4 regions of the Promicromonospora sp. NPDC023805 genome follow, and region 2 is predicted to be linked to each of the others. Evidence: riboswitches for the same ligand, from Rfam matches in the RefSeq annotation. Region 2 holds a riboswitch; each other region holds the start of a gene.

Region 1 (3,290 bases), on a different contig from region 2:
GCCCTTGCCCGGCCGAACTGTAGCGCGGGCGTTTGCCAAGGGGTTCCGCTGGGCGCAATGTCCCAATTTGGGAGTGATTCGGCGGGTCCGGTGGCAAGTCGGCCCGATCAGTGCTGAGGTAGTCGCAAGCAAGCCACACCACTCTGGAGGAAACACATCATGGGTTTCTTTGCGTTTCTCATCCTCGGGCTGATCGCCGGCGTGATCGCCCGTATCGTCATCCCGGGCAAGCAGCCGGGTGGCTTCTGGCTCACGCTGCTCCTCGGTGTGCTCGGCGCCATGCTCGGTGGCTGGCTCGGCGGGCTCATCTTCAACGTCAGCCTCGACGAGTTCTGGTCCTGGGAGAGCTGGCTCTTCTCGGTGATCGGCGCGATCATCGTGATCCTGATCGTCCAGGCGATCTTCGGCCGCCGCAAGACCGCTTGATCGCAGCACGCCGCGGCCGCGCCGCCATCCTCGTCCTTCTGACGTCGGTGGTCGGTGCGGCCGCGGTCGCGTGTACGGGCGGCGGAGCGCCGTCGTCCGCGCAGGGCCCGGTGCCCGACGACGTCGCCGCCCACCTCGGCGTCGAGGTGGCGCAGGGCCGTGAGCAGTACGCCAAGCGGGAGATCCGGCTCGAGGTCACCAACGGCTCCGACGAGACGATGACTCTTCTCTCCGGGGCCCTGCGGTCCGAGCAGTTCGGGCCGTCACACCCCACCAAGGAGGGGCGCACCCTCGTGCTGCGGCCCGGGGCCACGCGCGCCGTCTTCCTGGGGCTCGGCGAGGCGAGGTGCGCAGACCTGGCGGCGGCGGAGGGGGGCGCCGCGCCGTCCGCCACGATCACGCTCGCCCTCGGCGAGGGCGACGACCTGGGCCCGGCAACGGACGTCCCCGTCGACGAGGTGGGCGATCCCATAGGACATCTCGCCCGGAACCATGCGGCGGACTGCTCGGCAGCGGCCGTAGCGGCCGGCGCCGACCTCACCGTCGACCCCGAGGTCCCCGTCGAGACCCGCGACGGGGAGCTGACCGCCCTGGTCACGCTGCGGATCGAGCCGGTCGACGGCGGCCCGGAGGTCACCGTCGACCGGATCGCCGGGACGACCCTGATGAGCAACGCGGACCCGGGTGGCGACGCTTCCGGCTGGGTAGGCCGGGACCTGGCGGGACAAGGGACCGGCGAGGTGGTCCTGGCCGTGGTGCCCGCCCGCTGCGACGTCCATGCGGTGGCCGAGGACAAGCGGGGCACGTTCCTGCCCGTGTCCGCGCGCGTCGGCGGCGTCCGGCAGGAGCCCGTCCACGTGCCGATGCCCGACTCCGCGCGCTCCGACTTCTACTCCTTCGTCGCGGACTACTGCGACTGGCCGGAGTGAGCGACCCCGGACACGCGAGAGGCGCCGCCTCCGGCGTCGGGCGGAAACCCGGCGCGGAGGCGACGCCTCGCGATGTACTGCGGTCGATGTACTGCGGTAGCTCAGGCTCTATCCGCGTCGTCCGAGCCTGCGGTTCCGCTCCGGCTCAGACGACGCGGATGAACGTCGGGCTGTTCTGCCACATCTCGGTGTAGCGCACCGGCATACCGGCGGCCCACGCCTCGATGATCATGCCGTCGCCCGCGTACAGGGCCACGTGGCCGGGCGTCCAGACGATGTCGCCGGGCTCCGGGTAGGTGACCTGGTAGCCGGAGCTGAGCAGCGCGCTCGAGGAGTGCGGCAGGCTCACGCCGAGCTGCGCGTACGTGTACTGGACGAGGCCGGAGCAGTCCATGCCCTCGGCCGGCGACGCCCCACCGAGCACGTACGTGATGCCGAGGTAGTTGAAAGCGAGGTTGATGGCCTGCTCGCCGAGCGGGACCGGGTCCGGCGCGTCGACCGAGACGACGGCGGGGCCGTCGCCCTTCTTGCCGTCGGCGGCTGACGAGGTGCCCAGCGCTTCCATCTCGATCGGCATCTTCGCGTCGGACGGGACGGTGACGGTCGGGGCGGCGGCAACAGCCTGCTTGGCCACCGCGGTGAGGGAGTGCAGGTCGACCGTGTTCAGCTTGGCGGACTTCACGTCGGTCTTCAGGTCCATGGCGGGGGCCGCGTGGGCCGTCGTCGCGATGGTCGAGATCAGGACGCCACCGGCTGCTGCGGCGATGGCTCCTCGGCGGGCTACGGTGCCTGCGTTCTCTGTGGCGGTACGAGCGAGGATGCTCAGCGGTGTCATGGCCGGCCGGCTGTCACGATGCCGTCCGCGAAGGGAGTTCGTCACCTTAAATGTCTCCTGTACCGCCTGCGAGGTCAGCTGTCGGGTTCGGGTAGGAGTACACACCCGGCCGCACGGCTACTGGGGGGTTCCGTCCGGCTTCACCCCGAGGGCGACGATGGTGCTGTCGTCCGGGAAGGTGGGTCCCCCGCTCCTGTCTCGAACGTCTGGTCATGAACCGGTGACAGGATTCGGCGTCCGGTTCACGGTCCCACCGATGTGGTGGGGCAGAAGTCAAAGTACACACGTTCCCCAGAAAAGTCACGATCGGGTTACGCATTCCGGTCTCACCCGCAGAAGGCGCAGATTTGCGCCGTTCCGGTCTTCATGGGCTATGACCGACATCACACACATCGGCTACCGTTCGGCGGCATGGGTGAAAGCGCATATCGCGTCTCCGCCTGGTGGGTGCTTCCCATCAGTGCCGTCGTCTGGTGGGTGGGTGGGTTTCTGCCCTGGCTCCTGCAGGCGTTGTACGAGGTCATAGGCCTTACCGAGGCCTCGGCAGTGCGCTCTGCCGAATTCCTGCCCATACCGTTCACCACCGACGACGCGGTGGTCGGCCTGGTCATCATGGCTCTGATCGGCGGCCTCCTCGGCGGTCTCACGGCGGGTATCGCGGCCTCGGCGAGGGCTGGCGCGGCTGCCGCGACGACGGGCACCTTGCTCGCCATGTCCGCGGCGGGCGGCGCCTCGTGCCTGCTCGCGCTCCGCGGCAGTGCTCCCGGTGACGCCGCGCCGCTCGGGATGCTGGTCGTCACCGTCGCTGCCGGGGTCGTAGGGCTGGCGGCCGGCCTCCTGACGGCCCTGGGCCCGGCTGCCCTGCGCGGGCCCGCCCTGGCCCTGCCTGTTGTGCTCCTGGACGGCTGGTTGTGGGGTCTGGTGCCGGGCAACCTGGTGTCTCCCACGGGCACGTGGTGGACCTTCGCGGTGGCGCTCGGTATCGCGTTCGGCCTGGCGGTGGACAGCCGGCCGATCGAGCTTCTCGGCTGGCTGCCGACCGCGGGCATCGTGTGGGTGCTGCAGGCGGCCGGACCGGCCCTCCTGGCCGTGCAGGAGAA
Region 2 (3,290 bases):
ACCCGGATGAACACCGGGTTGTTCTGCCACATGTCGCCGTACTGCACGGGAGTGCCCTGCTGCTGGGCCTCGACGACCATGCCGTTGCCCGCGTAGAGGGCGACGTGGCCCGGCGTCCAGACGATGTCGCCCGGCTGCGCCGCGGCGGCGGAGACCTGGTACCCGATGGTCGAGATCGCGCTCGAGCTGTGGGGGATCGAGATACCGAGCTGGCCGTAGACGTACTGGATGAGCCCTGAGCAGTCGAAGCCGCTGGGGGAGGCTCCGCCCCACACGTAGGGCACACCGACGTACTCGAGTGCGAGGTTGACGGCCTGCTGGCCCAGACCGGACGCGTCGGCGACCGTCTCGGCGACGGCAACTGCCTCCGCCTCGGCGGCTGCCTCGGCCTCCGCGGCCGCTTCGGCTGCCTCAGCCTCGGCCTTTGCCTGCGCCTCGGCCTCAGCCTTGGCACGCGCCTCTGCCTCGGCCTTCGCCTTGGCCTCGGCGATGCCCGCCTTGGTCTCGGCGTACGGGGTCACGGACACGCGTCCGCGCTCGGCGTAGAAGTCGGCGTCCTGGGTGACCTTGACCTTGGTCACCAGGTTCTCGGCCAGACCCGCGCGGGTCGTGCTGTCGACCGTGTTGCTGATGGTGTTGCTGATGGTGTTGCTGACCGGCGTCGCGTTCGCGAGCGTGGCCTGCGTGTGCGTCTCGGCGGGGGCGGTGTGGGCGGTCTGGGTGAATACCGACGCCAGCATGCCGGACGTGACGACCGCGATGGCACCCGTCCGGGCAGCATTCTCGGCGGCGGTCTGGGTCAGTGCGGTGAAGGGGGTGAGCGCGGGGCCGTCGGCGCGGTGCCTGCCCCGGTTGCTGGGACGGTTTGCCTGGTCGTCCGCCCAGTCGTGGGTGCGGTCGGTGAGTACGGTCACCAGTGATCTCCTCGGACGCCTACGAAGTGAGCTGTCGGGTTCGGGTGGGGAGAGCGATTCACCCGGCCTCACAAGGAGGCTTCACCCCAAGGACACTCGCGTGCCCGCTTACTTGGTTCCCCCGCCCCTGTCACGTTCTAGCTGCCAAGATCCGGTGACAGGGTTCGGCGTCCGGGCCTGGACCTCCCCGTTGCTGGAGAGGCGAGATCGACCGTACCTGCCCCTCGCGCAAATGTCACGATTAGGTCACATAGCGACCTGTGATGGAACCTCCTTGGCAATCTGTGCCCCATGCCACTATGGCGTCCATGACCGATTCGATGCGTTCCCGGTACGACGTCGTGGTCGTGGGCGGGGGTCACAACGGCCTCACCGCGGCGGCCTACGCGGCCCGTGGCGGCCGGTCCGTCCTCGTCCTCGAACGTGCGGACCACGTGGGCGGCGCCGCCGTCTCGGCCCGCCCCTTCGCCGGGGTGGACGCGCGGCTCTCGCGCTACTCCTACCTCGTCTCGCTCCTGCCCCGCCGGGTGATCGACGAGCTCGGCCTGCCCATCACGCTGAAGCGCCGCCGCTGGTCCTCGTACACGCCGGTGGCCGACGGCGGCCTCCTCGTCGACAGCCAGGACGACGTCGCCACGCGCGCCTCGTTCAAGCGGCTCACCGGTTCGGACGCCGACTTCGAGGCATGGGGCCGCTTCTACGCCATGACCGCCGAGGTGGCCCGCCGGCTCGCGCCGACGCTCACCGAACCCCTGCTCCCGCGGTCGGCGGTCCGGGACCTCGTGGTCGACGGGGTGGGCGAGGAGGCCTGGCGCGCGCTCTTCGAGGAGCCCCTCGGGGAGGTGCTGCGCCGCACCTTCGCCGACGACGTGGTCCGCGGGGTAGCGGCCACCGACGGCCTGATCGGCACGTTCGCCGACGTCGACGAGCCGTCCCTGCGGCAGAACCGCTGCTTCCTCTACCACGTCATCGGCAACGGGACCGGCGACTGGGACGTGCCGGTGGGCGGTATGGGTGCCGTCTCGGGCGCCCTGCGCGACGCCGCAGTGGCGGCCGGCGCGACGATAGTCACCTCGGCGACGGTCACCGCCGTCGATCCCGGGGCCTCCGGCGGTTCCGGCGCGGAGGTCGCCTGGACCGACGCCGACGGGCGCGCCCGAGGCGTCACGGCCGGGCACGTGCTCGCGGCATGCGCCCCGGCCGAGCTGGACCGGCTGCTGGGCGGGGACCCCTCGGCGACTGCCGACCACCCCGAGGGTGCCCAGCTCAAGGTGAACATGCTGCTCACCCGCCTGCCCAGGCTGCGGGACGACGTCGACCCCGTCGCGGCGTTCAGCGGGACCCTGCACGTCAACGAGTCCCTGACCCAGCTCCAGGCGGCGCACGCCCAGGCCGCCGCCGGGCGCATCCCCGACCTGCCGCCCAGCGAGATCTACTGCCACACGCTCACCGACCGGACGATCCTCGGGCCGGAGCTCGCCGGGACGGACGCGCAGACCATCACGCTGTTCGGGCTGCACATGCCGGCGCGGCTCTTCCGCGCCGAACCCGACGCCGCCCGCGACCAGGCGCTCCGGGCCACGCTCGCGTCCCTCGACTCCGTGCTTGCCGAGCCGATAGTGGACGTCCTCGCGCTCGACGCCGACGGTGCCCCCTGCCTCGAGGTGCGCACCCCCGTCGACCTGGAGCGCGACGTCGGGCTGCCGGGCGGGCACATCTTCCACCGCGACCTCAGCTGGCCGTTCGCCGAGCCGGACGCCGGCGACGAGTCCGGCCGCTGGGGTGTCGCGACCGAGCATCCCCGGGTTCTCCTGGCGGCCGCCGGTGCCCGCCGCGGCGGTGGCGTGAGCGGTATCCCGGGCCGGGCGGCGGCCATGGCGGTACTCGGGAGCGACGTCGGCTGACGGCCTACGACACCGGGCCACGACCTAGGATCGAGCGGTGCATATCCGACGCGCCGTCCCCATCGACGCCCCTGTCATTGCTCCGCTCCTCGGCCAGCTCGGCTACCCCACCACCGCGGAGGCCGTCGCCGCCAGATTCGCTCGTCTCGCGGGCAGCGAGAACGACGTGGCCTGGCTGGCGGTCGACCCGGACGAAGCCGATGCGGAAGCTGTGATCGGGTTCGGCGCAGGCCACCTCTTCTGGCCCTATGAGCTCGACGCGCCGCTGGCCGAGCTGACCGCCCTCGTCGTCGCCGAGTCGAACCGCGGCACCGGGGCGGGCCGCGCCCTCGTCGCGACCTTCGAGGAATGGGCGACGGCCGAAGGCGCCGTCCGGGCCACCGTCTCCTCGGCCTTTCGCCGGACGGGCGCGCACGCCTTCTACGAGCGCCTGGGCTACGAGCAGCTGGCGAAGAAGTTCGACAAACACCTC
Region 3 (3,290 bases), on a different contig from region 2:
GTTGCCGCGCACGCCGAACGCCGCGCGGGACAGCACCATGGTGGGCGCCGAACCGCGCTTGCCGGCGAGCGAGATGAACCCGCAGAAGAGGAACGACGCCACTATGCCGATCGCGCCGACCGCCGTCGCCTGCCAGAACGAGACACCGAAGCCGAGCAGGTAGGAGCCGTAGCCGAGTCCGAGCACTGACACGTTGGCCCCGAACCACGGCCAGAACAGGCTGCGGGGCGAACCGCGCCGCTCGGACTCGTCGATGGTGTTCAGGGCATTGGTCTCGACCGCCGTGGGGACGCTCATGGCGGTGATCATGCCACCCGCCGGTGACACGCACGAGGGCCCGCACCGTGTCGGTGCGGGCCCTCGTGGTCAGGCGCGTGGTGCGGGGCTGCGGCTCAGCTTCTGTCTATATCGGCTGCGCCTCCGGCTCAGCCTCTGTCCATATCGGCTGAGCCTGCGGCTCCGCTGCGGGCGCGTGCCTCGTTCCTCGGCCCGCACCCTTCGCTGCGCCTCCGGCTCAGCCGACGCGGATGAAGGTCGGGCTGTTCTGCCAGATCTCCGTGTAGCGCACGGACTGGCCGGGAACCGGCGCCTCGACCTGCATGCCGTCGCCCGCGTAGATGGCGACGTGGCCGGGGCTCCAGATGAGGTCTCCCGGCTGGGCCTCGGCCTGCGAGACCGGCGTTCCGGCGTAGCGCTGCTCCGCCGAGGAGTGCGGCAGGCTGATGCCGATCTGCGCGTAGACGTACGACGTGAACCCGGAGCAGTCGAACCCGGCGGGCGTCGCGCCGGCCCAGACGTACGGCACACCGAGGTACTGCATGGCGATCGCGACGATCTCGGAGCCTCCGGCGGCGGCCGGGACGGCCGGCTCGACGGCTGCGGCGGTCTCGACGACCTCCTCGACGACCGGCTCCGGCTCCGGCTCGGGGGCGGGGGTCACCTTGATGGTGCCCGTCTCCAGCGTGAACTTGCTGTCGGCCGCTACCTGCACGGCGGGTGCGGTGTTCACGGCGTCGACCACCGCGGCCCCGGCGACCGAGCCCTGCGACGTCTTGTTCAGGATGTCGAGCTCTGCGGTGGACGGGCTGTTGTCGGCCACCGGCGCGGCGTCCGCGGGAACGCTGAGCAGGGAGACTGCCAGGCCGGAACCGGCGACGACGAGCGCGCCGCGGCGGGCGGCACCTGAGATGCCCCGGGCCGCGGCGCGGGAGAGGGGAGTCAGCGGGGTGATGGGTCTGCGGGCAGCGCGGTGACGCCCAGGCGTGCGAGTAGTCAAGAGGTTCTCCTGACGCCTACGAGGTGAGCTGTCGGATTCGGATCGGAGAATGACCCGGCCGCGTACTACCTGTGCGGCTTCACCCCAAGGACACCGTCGGTGCCCGCTTACGTGGTTCCCCCGTCCCTGTCCTTGTCTTTGCAGTCTCGGGGCGGTGACAGGGCTCGGCGCCCACCTCGAGTGCCCGCGGACTTCCCGCGAACCGGAGCGACGCTAACCCCGTTCGGCGGCGAAGTCACAATCGCATCACGGCTCACGGGATACTTCGCGTCCTACTTGACCCGAATTGTCCGCATGAGATAGGTCACTTTGCGGCGGGCGGAACGTTGTGATTCCGGGCAAACACGTTGCTCGGGTCGTATTGCCGCTTGATCACCGCTAGCCGCTCGTAGGTCGCCGCCGGATAGACCGCCGCGACGTCGTCCGCGGTGGTCGAGCCGAGGAAGTTCGAGTAGGCGCCGTTGACGTGCGGGGCAAGCCTGGCCCAGATCGCCGCGATGCCGGGACGGGCGGCCTCGATCACCGGCTTCGGGCCGCCGGCCACGGTCGCGACCAGCAGCTCCGCGCCGCGGTGCGCGTACGCCGTCGCGTCGGCGGGGACCCGCGACACCGCGCCGCCCACGGTGCGGATAGCTATCGACGGCGAACCCGCCGACGTGCCGACCTCGGCGAGGATCCGCAGCGTGTCGGACACCGACTCCCGCTCGACGAAACCGCTGTGACCGAGCAGCTCGAGACCCGGCGGCAGCTCCGCGCCGTCTACGAGGATGTCGGCGTACGCGTGGAGCGCGACGTCGTCCTCCAGCACCGTCCCGAGCCGGCGGATCGGGTCGAGCGCCCTGGCCGCGAGCTCCGGGTCGTCGCCGTCGAACGCCACATGGATCTCGAGCGGCGCCTCCGGGCCGCCCGCGAACGGGTTGGCCAGGTTCGCGATCGAGGTGAGCTCCTCGGGCGCCGTGCGGAGGTGCTCCGCCCAGCCCTGGAGCACCGCAGCGGTCTCCGCGGCGGGGAACGTGATCTTCCCGAAGAAGACCTCCGTCGTCGGGTGCGCCACGAACTCGAAGGAGGTCACGACACCGAGGTTGCCGCCGCCTCCGCGGATCGCCCAGAACAGCTCGGGGTTCTCCTCGGCGCTCGCGGGCACTACCGCGCCGTCGGCGGTGACCAGCTGCGCGGCCACCAGATGGTCAAGGGTCAGGCCGTGCTTGCGGACCTTCCAGCCGATGCCGCCGTTCAGCGTCAGCCCGCCGACGCCGACGCTCTTCGTGTCGCCGGAGGAGATCGCGAGGCCGTGCGGCGTCAGCGCCTCGGCAACCTGGCCCCAGGTGGCGCCGCCGCCTACCCGGACGAGGCGGCGGCCCTCGTCGACCACCTCGACGTCGGCGAGCCCGCTCAGGTCGATCACGATGCCGCCGTCGTTGGTGCCGAAGCCGGGAAAGCTGTGGCCGCCGCCGCGTACGGAGAGCGTCAGCCCCGATCCGACGGCGAACCGGACCGCCGCCTGCACGTCGCCGACCGTCTTGGGGCGCAGGACGAAGGCCGGGCTGCCCGCGACCAGCTTCGCGCGGCTCACCGCCTCGTACTCGGCTGCGCCCGGCTCGACGACGTCGCCGCCGAAGTCGCGGCGGAGGTTCTCGATCGCTGAGGTCATGGTGTTCCTTCCACAGGGGGTGCGTGGTGCACCCGATGTGGAAGAGACTCCCCAGCCCCGGGAGATGTGACCGCGCGGGGTATGGCGCCCGTCACACCGACCTCGGGTCGGCCCTATGCAGGGAACTGACCATGCACGTGCTGCCAGAACCGGCCTTGATCTGGCAGCAGATGCATGGTCATCGACGTCGGGCGGAGCCCGACTCCGCCAAAGGTCGTAGGCCAAGTGCGTGCTCGCGGGCGATGTGCCGCCGCTGCCCGCCCGACAGGCTGGTGTCGTCCGGAAGAAAGCCTCCGGACCAGCCCGAACACCCGCCGAGCGCGAGGAGCGCGACGATGTCCCCGACCTATGAGCTACCCACCG
Region 4 (3,290 bases), on a different contig from region 2:
CGCGCGACGTAGCAGCGGCGAACTTGCCGCTGAACTCGCCGAACGCCGCGTGCTGCACCTTGCGCTCCACGAGGCACAGCGTGGCGACGTCCCAGAACGCGGTGGCGCCGCCGTTGCCGAGCACCACCTCGTAGCCGTCGGGCGAGCCGAGCAGCTCCGTGACACCCTCACGAATGCGGCGCACCAGGTTCTTCACGGGCGCCCGCCGGTGCGACGTGCCGAGCACGTGCGCGTTCGCCACGAGATGATCCACCTGTCCCGGGCGCACCTTGGAGGGGCCGGAGCCGAATCGGCCGTCGGTGGGCAGCAGGTGTGGCGGGATTGTCAGTGGCACAGAACTAGACTAGAACCTGGGCCGACGCCCGGGCCGCACGTGTCCAGGGCGACTGGGCGGCTGTGCGCATGACGGGAGCTGACGTGACGGATCTGATCGACACCACCGAGATGTATCTCAAGACGATCTACGAGCTCGACGAGGAGGGCATCACGCCCCTGCGCGCGCGCATCGCGGAACGGCTGGGGCACTCCGGTCCGACGGTGTCGCAGACCGTCGCCCGCATGGAGCGCGACGGCCTCGTGATCGTGACGGGCGACCGGCACCTCGAGCTCACGGAGCTTGGCCACGACAAGGCGATGCGCGTGATGCGCAAGCACCGCCTCGCGGAGCGGCTGCTGACCGACGTGATCAAGCTCGACTGGGAGCACGTGCACGTCGAGGCCTGCCGCTGGGAGCACGTGATGAGCGACCTGGTGGAGAAGCGCCTCGTGGGGCTGCTCGACCACCCGCACCACGACCCGTACGGGAACCCGATCCCCGGGCTGTCGGAGCTCGGCGAGGAATACACCGACGTGCCGTTCCTGACCGGCGTGATCTCGCTGCCTTCCGCGTTCGAGGCGGCGGCGAAGAAGGGCGTCAAGGGCGAGCCGCTCGCGGCGTCGCTCACCCGCATCGCCGAGCCCCTGCAGACGGATATCGAGCTGCTGACTCGCCTGTCCGAGGCCGGCCTGGTGCCCGGCTCCCGCATCACGGCGCAGCACAGCGGCGGGACCTACACGGTGGCCGTGGACGGCGCGGGTACGGCGCTCGAGCTCGGTGAGGACGTGGCCCGCCACCTCTTCGTCGCGACGGTCTGATCGGACCCCTCGCGGGGCCTTTGGCAGTCCAGTTTGCCGTCCACTTTGTCGTCCGATTTGTCGGAAAGGCAGCACCCCTCCCGCGACACACCTTGGCAGTCGTTGCCGGAACGTGACATCGAGGGTGAGGTCCGGTACGTTCGGACCGCTCCCACGGAGTTATTCGTGGGGGTCCTCGGACGGACGCCGAACTCTGTCACCGGCCGGGGCCCCAAGACGACCGCATGACAGAGGCGGGGGACCCACCAATGGGCGCCAGGGTGCGTCCTCGGGGTGAAGCTGGGTATTCCTTCGGGATTGCTCGGCCGGGTGATTTCTCCCACCCGAACCCGACAGCTGACCTCGAAGGCGTTCAAGGAGAGGTACTACGTGACTGCACGTACGACTCGCGCTCGCCATCGGGCTGCGCGACGACCAGTGACTCCGTTCACCGAACTTGCTCAGAACGCCGCAGTAGGCCGCCGCACCGCGGTCGCAGCCGCTGGTGGCGCGCTCCTCGTCTCGACCTTCGGTGGCGCTCTGGTCGCCCAGGCGGCTCCGGTGGAGACCGGCCACGCGAAGATGAACTCGGTCGACCTCACCGCGCTGGCGACGCAGGCCCGTGAGGCGCTGTCCAACGCACCAGTCGTGTCGGTCGCACCCGACGCAGAGCTCAACGTCGAGAAGTCCGCGGTCTCCGTGGTCTCTGCCGCCGAGAACGAGGACTACCAGGCAGAGCTCGCCGCGGACGAGGCGGCAGAGGCCGCTGAGGCTGCCGCCGCCGAGGCTGCTGAGGCCGCCGAGGCAGCCGCCAGCGCCGTCTCCAGCTCGGTCGACATCCCCGCGTCGGCGATCGGCAACTCCGTGATCTCGATCGCGAGCCGCTACATCGGCGTGCCGTACGTCTCCGGTGGATCCAGCCCGAGCGGCATGGACTGCTCCGGCTTCACGAAGTACGTCTTCGGGCAGCTCGGTATCGAGCTGCCCCACTCGTCGTCGTCGCAGGCGGGTTACGGCACCCAGGTGCCGGCGTCCGAGGCTCAGCCGGGCGACCTGATGTGGACCCCCGGGCACGTCTCGATCTACGCCGGTGGCAACACGATGATCGACGCGTCCAAGCCGGGCACCGTCGTCGACTTCCGCACCATCTGGCAGTCGAACCCCACGTTCATCCGCCTGGGCTGATCCAGCCAGGTAGTACCGCACAGCAGAGATTCGCGAAGTAGAGCGCCTGTCCGAAATTCCCTGGTGTCGCCAGGGAGACCCGGACAGGCGCTCTACTTCGCGAATCTCTGCTGTGGCATCGTTCTGCAGTCTTTATGCCACCGGTCACCCATAACGCGCGTGCCGCCGGTAGCGTTGGACTGCAATGGTGCTTGGGCGAAGAGAGGTCTTGCGATGACGCGATCCGAGGTCGTACTGGTCGGGGTAGACGGGTCGGCCGCGAGCCTGCACGCGCTGGACTGGGCCACCGCCTACGCGCACCGCGTGGGCTGGGCGCTGCACATCGTGTGCAGCTATTCACTGCCCTCCTTCACGGCCGCGTCGCTCGACGGCGGGTACGCCGCCCTCGACGACACGACCATCCAGGAGGGCGCCAAGTCGGTTCTCGCCGAGGCGGAGGCGCGCGTGGCGGACGCCGGGGTGCGCGCCACTACCGAGGTCGCGACCGGCGACGCGGCAGGCGTGCTCGTGGAGCTGTCCGGCGACTACGGGCTGGCAGTCGTCGGTACGCGCGGCCGGGGCGGGTTCACGGAGCGGCTGCTAGGAACCGTGTCGTCCGCGCTGCCGGCGCACGCGCGGTGCCCCGTCGTCGTGGTCCCGCTGCGCGCCGAGGCGAACAGGGGTGTCTCCTGGAACGTGCAGGGCTCCGGGCCGGCGGCGGACGCCGAGACGAGCACGACGGCGCCAGGGGCGGCCGAGATCCGGGAGGTGCGCCGCATAGTCGTCGGCGTGGACGGATCGCCGCAGGCCGAGCGGGCGCTGCAGCACGCGATCCTGCAGGCGAACGCGTGGGGTGCGGAGCTGACCGCCGTCACCGGCGTGCCCGTGGGGAACAGCGGGATGCTCGCGTGGCTGCCGTCCAACATCGACCGTGAGCAGGTGCTCGCCGACATCGGAGCCGGCATGGACGTCCTTGTCGACAAGCACGAGGCGCAGAATCCCGGCCTGCGGAT

What was found. Region 2 has a riboswitch for cyclic di-AMP ahead of AB0F70_RS12860 (C40 family peptidase). Riboswitches for the same ligand answer to the same signal wherever they lie in the genome.
Region 1: it holds a riboswitch for cyclic di-AMP, as region 2 does, so the genes downstream of both, AB0F70_RS12545 (NlpC/P60 family protein) here and AB0F70_RS12860 (C40 family peptidase) in region 2, are expected to answer to the same signal.
Region 3: it holds a riboswitch for cyclic di-AMP, as region 2 does, so the genes downstream of both, AB0F70_RS16925 (NlpC/P60 family protein) here and AB0F70_RS12860 (C40 family peptidase) in region 2, are expected to answer to the same signal.
Region 4: it holds a riboswitch for cyclic di-AMP, as region 2 does, so the genes downstream of both, AB0F70_RS20775 (NlpC/P60 family protein) here and AB0F70_RS12860 (C40 family peptidase) in region 2, are expected to answer to the same signal.

What each region holds. Positions count from the first base shown of each region.
Region 1 covers NZ_JBFAAH010000010.1:151,568-154,857, forward strand. The annotation lists gene AB0F70_RS12535 (GlsB/YeaQ/YmgE family stress response membrane protein) at 160-426, shown strand; gene AB0F70_RS12540 (hypothetical protein) at 423-1,355, shown strand; gene AB0F70_RS12545 (NlpC/P60 family protein) at 1,501-2,190, opposite strand; cyclic di-AMP (ydaO/yuaA leader) riboswitch at 2,239-2,436, opposite strand; gene AB0F70_RS12550 (hypothetical protein) at 2,602-3,290, shown strand, end outside.
Region 2 covers NZ_JBFAAH010000011.1:36,799-40,088, reverse strand. The annotation lists gene AB0F70_RS12860 (C40 family peptidase) at 1-914, opposite strand, end outside; cyclic di-AMP (ydaO/yuaA leader) riboswitch at 915-1,094, opposite strand; gene AB0F70_RS12855 (NAD(P)/FAD-dependent oxidoreductase) at 1,223-2,818, shown strand; gene AB0F70_RS12850 (GNAT family N-acetyltransferase) at 2,856-3,290, shown strand, end outside.
Region 3 covers NZ_JBFAAH010000016.1:106,629-109,918, reverse strand. The annotation lists gene AB0F70_RS16930 (cytosine permease) at 1-297, opposite strand, end outside; gene AB0F70_RS16925 (NlpC/P60 family protein) at 515-1,276, opposite strand; cyclic di-AMP (ydaO/yuaA leader) riboswitch at 1,276-1,456, opposite strand; gene AB0F70_RS16920 (FAD-binding oxidoreductase) at 1,581-2,927, opposite strand; gene AB0F70_RS16915 (serine hydrolase domain-containing protein) at 3,263-3,290, shown strand, end outside.
Region 4 covers NZ_JBFAAH010000023.1:85,700-88,989, forward strand. The annotation lists gene serC (phosphoserine transaminase) at 1-334, opposite strand, end outside; gene AB0F70_RS20770 (metal-dependent transcriptional regulator) at 418-1,134, shown strand; cyclic di-AMP (ydaO/yuaA leader) riboswitch at 1,309-1,501, shown strand; gene AB0F70_RS20775 (NlpC/P60 family protein) at 1,552-2,298, shown strand; gene AB0F70_RS20780 (universal stress protein) at 2,512-3,290, shown strand, end outside.